Regions from separate parts of the Brevundimonas sp. NPDC055311 genome, predicted to be linked through region 2. Evidence: riboswitches for the same ligand, from Rfam matches in the RefSeq annotation. Region 2 holds a riboswitch; the other holds the start of a gene.

Region 1 (4,205 bases), on a different contig from region 2:
GTGCAACTGGCGAAGAACAGCTTCGAGGGCAGCTTCCTCAGCGACGCCGACAAGGCCGCACGGATCGCCGAGGTCGAGGCCTACGCGGCGGCGAACTGAGCCCTACCTTCGTCATCCTCCGGCGAGCGGAGCGAGACCGGGGGACCCAGCGGCGCACGTGAGCGCGAAACAACCACGCGCTGGTGCTCGCGGCGAAGATCGCCTTCGGCGCCGCTGGGTCCCCCGGTCTGCACCGCTGCGCGGCTTGCCGGAGGATGACGAAGGGAGTGGTCAGCCGAGGAGCGACGCCGCCTCGATCTCCGCCACGCCCAGCGTCGCAAACCCGGCCTTGGCCGCCGTCGCCGTGTCCGGGGCGATGGCGCGACAGGCGTCTTCGATGACCACGGCCTCAAAGCCCTCGCGCACCGCGTCCTCGGCGGTGAAGCGCACGCAGTAGTCATAGGCCAGGCCGCACAGGAAGATGCGCTTCACCCCCAGATCGCGCAGCAGGCCCGCCAGACCCGTCGCCGTCCTGTGGTCGTTCTCATAGAAGCCGGAATAGGAATCGACCGCCGGGTTGTAGCCCTTGCGGACCACGGCCAGCGCCTTGGTCACGGCAGGCGCCGCGTCGGGGTGGAAATCCGCCCCCGGCGTGCCCTGCACGCAATGATCCGGCCACAGCATCTGGGGGCCATAGGCCACCTCGATCTGCGTGAAGGGCGCCGCGCCCGCGTGGTTGGAGGCGAAGCTGATCTGGTCCGGCGTGTGCCAGTCCTGGGTGGCGACGACGGTGGCGAACCGCTCGGCCAGCCGATTGATCAGGGGCATGATCGCCGCCCCGCCCTGAACCGCCAGGGCGCCGCCCTCGCAGAAATCGTTCTGGGCGTCGATGACAAGGAGCGCATCTGTGGCGGCGATCTGCATGGCGTCAGGCCGCCGCGATCTGGTCGACTTCGTTGGCCGAGCCGAGGACGACCGGCACCCGTTGGTGCAGCTCGGTCGGGGTCACGTCCATGATGGCCTGTTTGCCGTCGGTGGTGGATTTGCCGCCCGCCTGTTCGACCAGGAAGGACATGGGGTTGCCCTCATACATCAGGCGCAGCTTGCCCGGCTTGTTCGGCTCGCGCTTGTCCCACGGATAGAGGAAGACGCCGCCGCGCATCAGGATGCGGTGCACGTCAGCCACCATGGCGGCGACCCAGCGCATGTTGAAGTTCTTGCCGCGCGGGCCGTCGGCGCCCTTCAGGCAGCCGTCGACATAGCGCTGGACGCTCTCGGCCCAGTGGCGCTGGTTCGACATGTTGATGGCGAACTCTTTCGTATCGGCCGGAATGCGCACGTTCTCATGCGTCATCAGCCACCGGCCGTCCGGCGCCAGGGTGAAGCCCGCCACGCCTTTGCCCGTCGTCAGCACCAGCATGGCCTGACCGGCGTAGACGGCATAAAGCGCCGCGACCTGATGGCGGCCCGATTGCAGGAAGTCGGCCTCGCTCGGCTGGACCGACGGCGCCTTCAGCACCGAGACGATGGTGCCGACCGGCGCATTGATGTCGATATTGGACGAGCCGTCCAGCGGATCGAACAGCACCAGATATTCGCCCGCCGCGTTCGCCGAGGGCTGCATCGCAGCCTTTTCCTCGGACGCCACCCCCGCCACGGCCGGGCAGGCCAGCAGGGCCTCGGTCAGCAGATCGTCGGCGATGACGTCCAGCTTCTTCTGCTCTTCGTCCTGCACATTGACGGCGCCCGACGCGCCCAGGGCGCCGACCAGGGCGCCGCCCGCCACCACCTGGCGGATCTCGACGCAGGCGGCGGCCGCCGTAGTCAGCGTCTCGACCAGACCCTGCGGCAGGTCGAGGGAAGCGAGGTGGGCGGCGAGATCGGTGCGGGCGGTCATGACGTCCTTCAAATCCTGTGGGCGAAGCGCGGTTCCGCCCCCTCATGGCCCTTAGGATCGACGGCGGCAAGTCCGGCGCCGCTTGACTCTGCGCCGGAGTCGAGGCCTTAGGTCGAACGCTCTCGCGGGAGAGATCGGGTCCGTTCGCGGCGCCCGGAGCCGAAGGCGCAACCGCCCCGGAAACGCTCAGGCAAAAGGACCGCGAAAGCGCACGGACGCTGGAAAGTCGCCGAAGGACGGAGGGTCCCGACGCGCGCCGACGGAGCAAGGCCGAACCTTTTCGGGAACGGTCGGAATCTCTCAGGCTTCAGGACAGCGGGGGCGCAACGACGGCGAAGCTATCGCCGCAACCTGCGACCCGGAGGCGACGCCATGAGCGATCAGGCCCTTAAGACTACCCCCCTCAACGCCGCGCACCGCGCGCTTGGCGCCCGCATGGTCGGCTTCGGCGGCTATGACATGCCGGTCCAGTATGAAGGCGTGCTGGCCGAGCACCGCTGGACCCGCGAGCACGCCGGCCTGTTCGATGTCTCCCACATGGGCCAGGCGCGCATCACCGGCGCCGACGCCATCGCGCAGTTCGAGCGCTTCGTCCCCGGCGACTATGCGATCGTGAAGCCCGGCAAGCAGAAATACACCCTGCTGCTGAACGAACAGGGCGGCGTCATGGACGATCTGATGGCGGGCAAGCCTTTCGAGGACGGCCTCTACATCGTCGTCAACGCGGGCAACAAGGATGCGGACTTCGCCTTCCTGAACGCCCATCTGTCGGGCGACGCCAAGCTGGAGGTGCTGGACCGCGCCCTGCTGGCCATCCAGGGGCCTGAAGCGGCCGAGGTCATGGCCGCCCATTCGGCGGAACTGGCCGACATGGGCTTCATGGACTGCCGCGCTATCCGCCTGTTCGACGAGGACTGCATCGTCTCGCGCTCGGGCTATACCGGTGAGGACGGCTATGAGATTTCAGTTCCGGCCGCCGCCGCAGAGCGCGTGTGGGGCCTGCTGCTGTCGGACGCGCGGGTGAAGCCGGTCGGCCTGGGCGCGCGCGACTCCTTGCGTCTGGAAGCCGGTCTGCCGCTGCACGGCCACGATGTCGACGCAACGATCACCCCGGTCGAGGCGGGGCTGACCTTCGCCCTGTCCAAGTCGCGCAAGGAACGCGCCGACTTCGCCGGCGCCGAGACCATTCTGAAACAACTGGCCGACGGCCCGGCCCGCGTCCGCGTCGGCCTGCACGTCAAGGAAGGCGCTCCCGCCCGCGAAGGCGCCGAGATCGCCGACATGGACGGCGCCGTGATCGGCAAGGTCACCTCGGGCGGCCCCTCGCCGACGCTGGGACACAACATCGCCATGGGCTATGTGCCGCCGGCCTTCGCCGAGCTGGGCGCGGAACTGAAGGTTCTGGTGCGCGGCCGCCCGGCCGCCGCCGAAGTCGTCGCCACGCCTTTCGTGGCGACCCGCTACTACCGCAAGCCGAAATAAGACCGTCACCCTCGGGCTTGACCCGAGGGCCGGGCGGCCCGCCGCTCGACGCTGGAAGTTCTAGACCAACCGCCCGCTCCAGGGCTCGATCCTCGGGTCAAGCCCGAGGATGACGACAAAAGGGAAGACCAAGATGAAGTTCACCAAGGATCACGAATGGGTTCGCCTCGACGGCGACGTCGCAACGGTCGGCATCTCCAAGCACGCCGCTGACGCCCTGGGCGACGTGGTGTTCGTCGAGACGCCGGAAGCCGGCAAGACCGTCTCGGTCGGCGACAGCTTCGCCGTCGTGGAATCGGTCAAGGCCGCCTCGGACGTCTACGCCCCCATCGCGGGCAAAGTGATCGAGGGCAACGCCGCCCTGGCCGACGCCCCGGAAACCGTCAACGCCGATCCCGAAGGCGAAGGCTGGTTCGCCAAGATCAAGGTGTCCGACGCCTCGGTGCTGGACGGCCTGATGGATCAGGCCGCCTACGACGCCTACCTGACCACCCTCTAAAGGTCTCCCCTCTCCGCTCATCCCCGCGGAAGCGGGGACCCAGTTCCTTGGGGTCAAGCAGCGGTGTTTGAAGCTTAAACCTGGGTCCCCGCTTCCGCGGGGATGAGCGGAATATAGAATGCGCTACCTCCCCCTGACGCCCGACGACCGTGAGGCCATGCTGGCCGCCATCGGCGCCAAATCCATCGACGACCTGTTCATCGACGTGCCGCAGGCCGCGCGCCGCGACGGCTTCGTAGACCTGCCCCGCGTGGCGGGCGAGCTGGAGGTCGAACGCGCCCTCTCGGCCATGGCGAGCAAGAACGCCACGGCGGGCGCCGTGCCCTTCTTCTGCGGCGCCGGGGCCTA
Region 2 (4,205 bases):
CGCCGCAAGCATGTCCCTGTCCACGACCTGGCCGACGCGGGAAGCCAATACCCGCAACGCCGCCCATTCGCGGGGACGCAAGGCCAGGTCGCGGTCGCCGACCATGACGCGTCCGGCTTCCCAGTCACAGGTCATGGCGCCGATCATGACGGTCTCTGCGGTTCGTCCTTGGCGACGGCGTGCGATGGCCCGCAGCCGCGCCGCCAATTCGGCGGGGGCGAAGGGTTTCACCAGATAGTCGTCAGCCCCCAGATCCAATCCCGCCACCCTCTCGGTCAGCCCGTCGCGCGCCGTTAACATCAGCACGGGCGTGGTCGAGCCCCGGCGTCGGAGCGCGCTCAAGACCTCGAAGCCGTCGATATCGGGCAGGCCGATGTCCAGAACGGCCGCGTCGAAACCCCCGTTCGCCTCCAGGGTCAGGGCTTCAGCGCCATACTCGGTGCAGCAGGCGGTGAAGCCGGCGGCTTCCAGACTGGCCTTGAGAGAATGCCTGAGCGCCTTGTCATCTTCGACGACCAGTATTTTCATGGCGACCGGCTGGGTGGGAGGGAGTGACTTTGCGGAACCTAAAGCGGCGCGCCGCAAAGTGGAACTGGCCGGCGAGCTTGATACGACTTCTCGTCGTGCTGGCGGTCGCGGCGACCGCGACCTGCGTTCGCGAACCGAACGGGCCTGCCACAGATCCGCTGACCCGCTGGAGGGCGCAGCGCGAAGGGTGCCTGGTCGTCTATACGAACACCAGCATGATGCAGCCGGTCATCGACGCTTTTCAGGACCGATGGCCGATGATCAAGGTGCAGGTCGTGGATCGCAACTCGTCCCTGATCGCTGAGGAGGTGAAGGCGACGGCGGATGCAGGGCGACCGGGGGTCGATCTCGTTTGGTCCTCGGCGATGGATCAGCAGATCAAGCTGGTCAATGACGGCTACGCCCAGACCTATCGCTCACCGCATCGTCGCAGTCTTCCCGACGGCGCCATATGGCGGAGTCAGGGCTTTGGCCTGACCGCCGACCCGATCGTTTTCGTCTACAACCGTCGATTGTTGCCTGCGGACGCGGCGCCACGTAGTCACGCGGAGCTTCTGCGTCTTCTGAGCACGAAGCCCGAGGTGTTCGCCGGGCGGACCACCCTATATGACGTCGAGCGCAGCGCTGTCGGCATGATGTTGTTGTCTGCGGATATCCAGGCCTATCCAGACGCTTGGCGGTTGATGGAGGCCTTGGGCCGTACGGCGCCTCGCCTTGATACATCGGGGCATAGAATGCTGGGCCAGATCGCCGACGGCCGGAAGGTGTTCGCTTATAACGTCAATCGCTCCTTCGCGGTCGGCTTTGCTGCGGATCATGACGAGGTGGCGGTGATCGTGCCGTCGGACTATCGACTGTCTGTGTCGCGCGTCGCCTTTATTCCGCGCAACGCCAGCCACCCGGCGGCGGCGCGGCTGTTTCTGGACTTCCTTCTGTCGCGTGAAGGCCAGGAACTCATCAGCCGGACCGGCGCGGGCCCCGTTCGTGTGGATATGGCGGATGTCGCCGCTTCTCACGGGCTGAGGTCCATCCGTGTCGGTCCTGGTCTTCTGGCCAACCTCGATCAGTTACGACGTCGGCGCTTGATCGCCCAGTGGCGGACAGCGATGGTCGGAGCGGAACAGGCGCCAGACGATCCCTTCGCGCCATGATGGGCGATCGCGCAATCCTGTGGATAACTCTCGCGCGCGGTTGCTGACATCTTCCTGTCACCTTTCTGACACCGCGCCGCTAGGCGGCCCGCGCCTCGCCGCACGATTAGGTCGAGCAAGGACAATCTTAGCGTATGCTTGCGTAGTATATGCAAACTAAGCAATAAAATTGCCAAAAATGTCGATTTGACAGGCTTTGTGAGGCGGTTTCCTACTGGTTTTTGCAGCGCGGGAGAGATCGAACTCCGACGCCGAAGGCGCAACCGCCCCGGAAACGCTCAGGCAAAAGGACCGTGCTGCGCGGGAAACGCTGGAGAGAAGGCGGCCTTCGGGTGCGCCTCGCCGAAGGAGCAAGGGGCGACCCGAAACTCTCAGGCCCGATGACAGCGGGGGCGGTCAAAAGGCGCGTCAGTCGCCGCTGGTCTCTTGTCCTTGGGAGGGGACGCCGTCGCCATGAGGAACTTCGACTTGTCCAAATTCAATACTCGTTTGACCGGATGCAGCAGCGTCCTGGCGCTTCTCGCGTGCGCCGGCGGCGCCATGGCCCAGGATGTCCCTGTGGACGAAGGGCCCTCGGCGGTCGATGAGATCGTCGTCACCGCCTCGCGGATTGATCGCGCCGGGTTCGAGGCGCCGACGCCGACCGTGCGTCTGACGGCCGAAGATCTGTCGGTCGGCGCACGTCCGAACATTGCAGCGGCCCTTAACGACATGCCGCAGTTTCGCGCGACTTCGTCGCCGCAGACCACCGGCACCAACACGGGCGCAGGCAACGCGCCGGTCGATCTGCGCGGCCTGGGCATCAGCCGCACCCTGGTGCTGATCGACGGCCGCCGTGTGTCGAGCGAGAATGACCTGAACAGCATTCCGTCGATTCTGGTGCGCAGCGCGGATGTGGTCACTGGCGGCGCTTCAGCGGCTTGGGGCTCGGGCGCCGTCGCGGGCGTGGTCAACATCGGTATCGATCGTCGGTTCACCGGCGCCAAGATCGGCGCGGAATACGGCATCTCCTCCTTCGACGACGCGGAGCAGAAGCGTTTTGAGGCGGCCTGGGGGACGGATTTCCTGGAGGGCCGGGGCCACTTCGTCATCGGCGCAGAATACCTCGACAATGAAGGCGTGGTGCCGAAGACCTCACGCCCGCGCATCGGTCGCTGGGGGCAGGTGTCGACCAATGACGGCACCGGTCGTTTCGTCACCGTGCCGGACGTCGGCTTCGCCAACGCCGCCTATGGGGGGCTGATCATGTCGGGCGTGCTGTCGGGCAAGGCCTTCAATCCTGACGGTTCGTTGCGCGACTTCGATTTCGGCCAGCAGGTCGGGACGTCGACCGTGGGCGGCGAAGGGCCGTCCAACGACGATCTCAGCCCTCTGGTCACGCCCCAGCAGCGCTTCGTCGCCATGGCCAGCGCCACCTATGACGTGACGGACACCCTGCGTTTCACCGCCGATATTCGTCACGCCAAGATGTGGAACGACTACATCTGGTTCGGCGACCATAACCGCGGCGATCTGCAGATCAGCATCGACAACGCCTTTCTGCCGACGGCGGTGCGTGACGCCATGACGGCGGCGGGTGAGACCAGCTTCACGATGGGCCGCTTCAACGCCGAGACCTATCCGCGGATCGACTTCGAACGCGTCACGACGCAGGCCACCCTGGCGCTGGATGGTGAACTGGGCGGCGGCGCCTGGCGCTGGGGCGCCTACTACAGCCATGGAGAGTTCGAGAACAACATCGACACTCCCGGCTTCCTGCTGAGGACGGAATACGCCCAGGCGGTGGACTCGGTGCTGGATCCGGCGACGGGGCAGGCGATCTGCCGCGTCTCCCTGACCAACGCCAACTCGGGCTGCGTGCCGATAAACCTGTTCGGTCTGGGCGCGCCCAGCCAGGCGGCCATGGACTATGTGACCGGCACGCCGCAGCAGCGTTCGACCACCAAGCTGGATGTCGGGGGGATCAGTCTGCGCGGCGAGCCCTTCACCCTGCCGGCCGGTGATGTCTCGGTCGCCTTCGGCGTCGAGGCGCGCAAGGAGTCGATCGACCAGACCGTCGGCGAACTGGACGCGGCCAAGGCTTTCCGGACCTTCAGCTTCTCGGCCATGTCGGGCGAGTTCTCGGTCAAGGAAGCCTTCGCCGAAGTTCTGGTCCCGGTCGTTCGTGACCTGCCCGTTCTGAACAATCTGGAGTTCAACGCGGCGGCGCGCATTTCCGATTACGACACGACCGGCTCGATCTGGTCCTGGAAGGTGGGGGCGACCAATGAGTTCTTCCCCGGTTTCCGAGGCCGCATCACCCAGTCGCGCGACATCCGTTCGGCGAATCTGTCGGAGCTCTACACCCAGACGACGACCGGCTATAACAACATCAACGATCCGGCCAAGAACCAGACCGTCTATGTGCTGAACAACGGCGGCGGCAATCCGGATCTGACGCCAGAGACGGCCGACACCCTGACGATCGGCGTCACCTATGCGCCGCCGTCGATCCCCGGCCTGAACATGTCGCTCGACTACTACAAC

Evidence for each region. A riboswitch is a leader RNA that binds a small molecule or an ion and turns the genes downstream of it on or off. The one in region 2 is predicted to bind glycine.
Region 1: it holds a riboswitch for glycine, as region 2 does, so the genes downstream of both, gcvT (glycine cleavage system aminomethyltransferase GcvT) here and ACWIDZ_RS11380 (TonB-dependent receptor domain-containing protein) in region 2, are expected to answer to the same signal.

What each region holds. Positions count from the first base shown of each region.
Region 1 covers NZ_JBSHMV010000002.1:810,132-814,336, reverse strand. Annotated here, with positions in the region: gene ACWIDZ_RS09710 (adenosine deaminase) at 1-99, shown strand, start outside; gene pncA (bifunctional nicotinamidase/pyrazinamidase) at 271-903, opposite strand; gene ACWIDZ_RS09700 (class 1 fructose-bisphosphatase) at 908-1,876, opposite strand; glycine riboswitch at 1,992-2,088, shown strand; gene gcvT (glycine cleavage system aminomethyltransferase GcvT) at 2,249-3,358, shown strand; gene gcvH (glycine cleavage system protein GcvH) at 3,492-3,857, shown strand; gene gcvPA (aminomethyl-transferring glycine dehydrogenase subunit GcvPA) at 3,976-4,205, shown strand, end outside.
Region 2 covers NZ_JBSHMV010000003.1:76,461-80,665, forward strand. Annotated here, with positions in the region: gene ACWIDZ_RS11370 (response regulator) at 1-585, opposite strand, end outside; gene ACWIDZ_RS11375 (ABC transporter substrate-binding protein) at 606-1,679, shown strand; glycine riboswitch at 1,899-1,983, shown strand; glycine riboswitch at 1,988-2,068, shown strand; gene ACWIDZ_RS11380 (TonB-dependent receptor domain-containing protein) at 2,220-4,205, shown strand, end outside.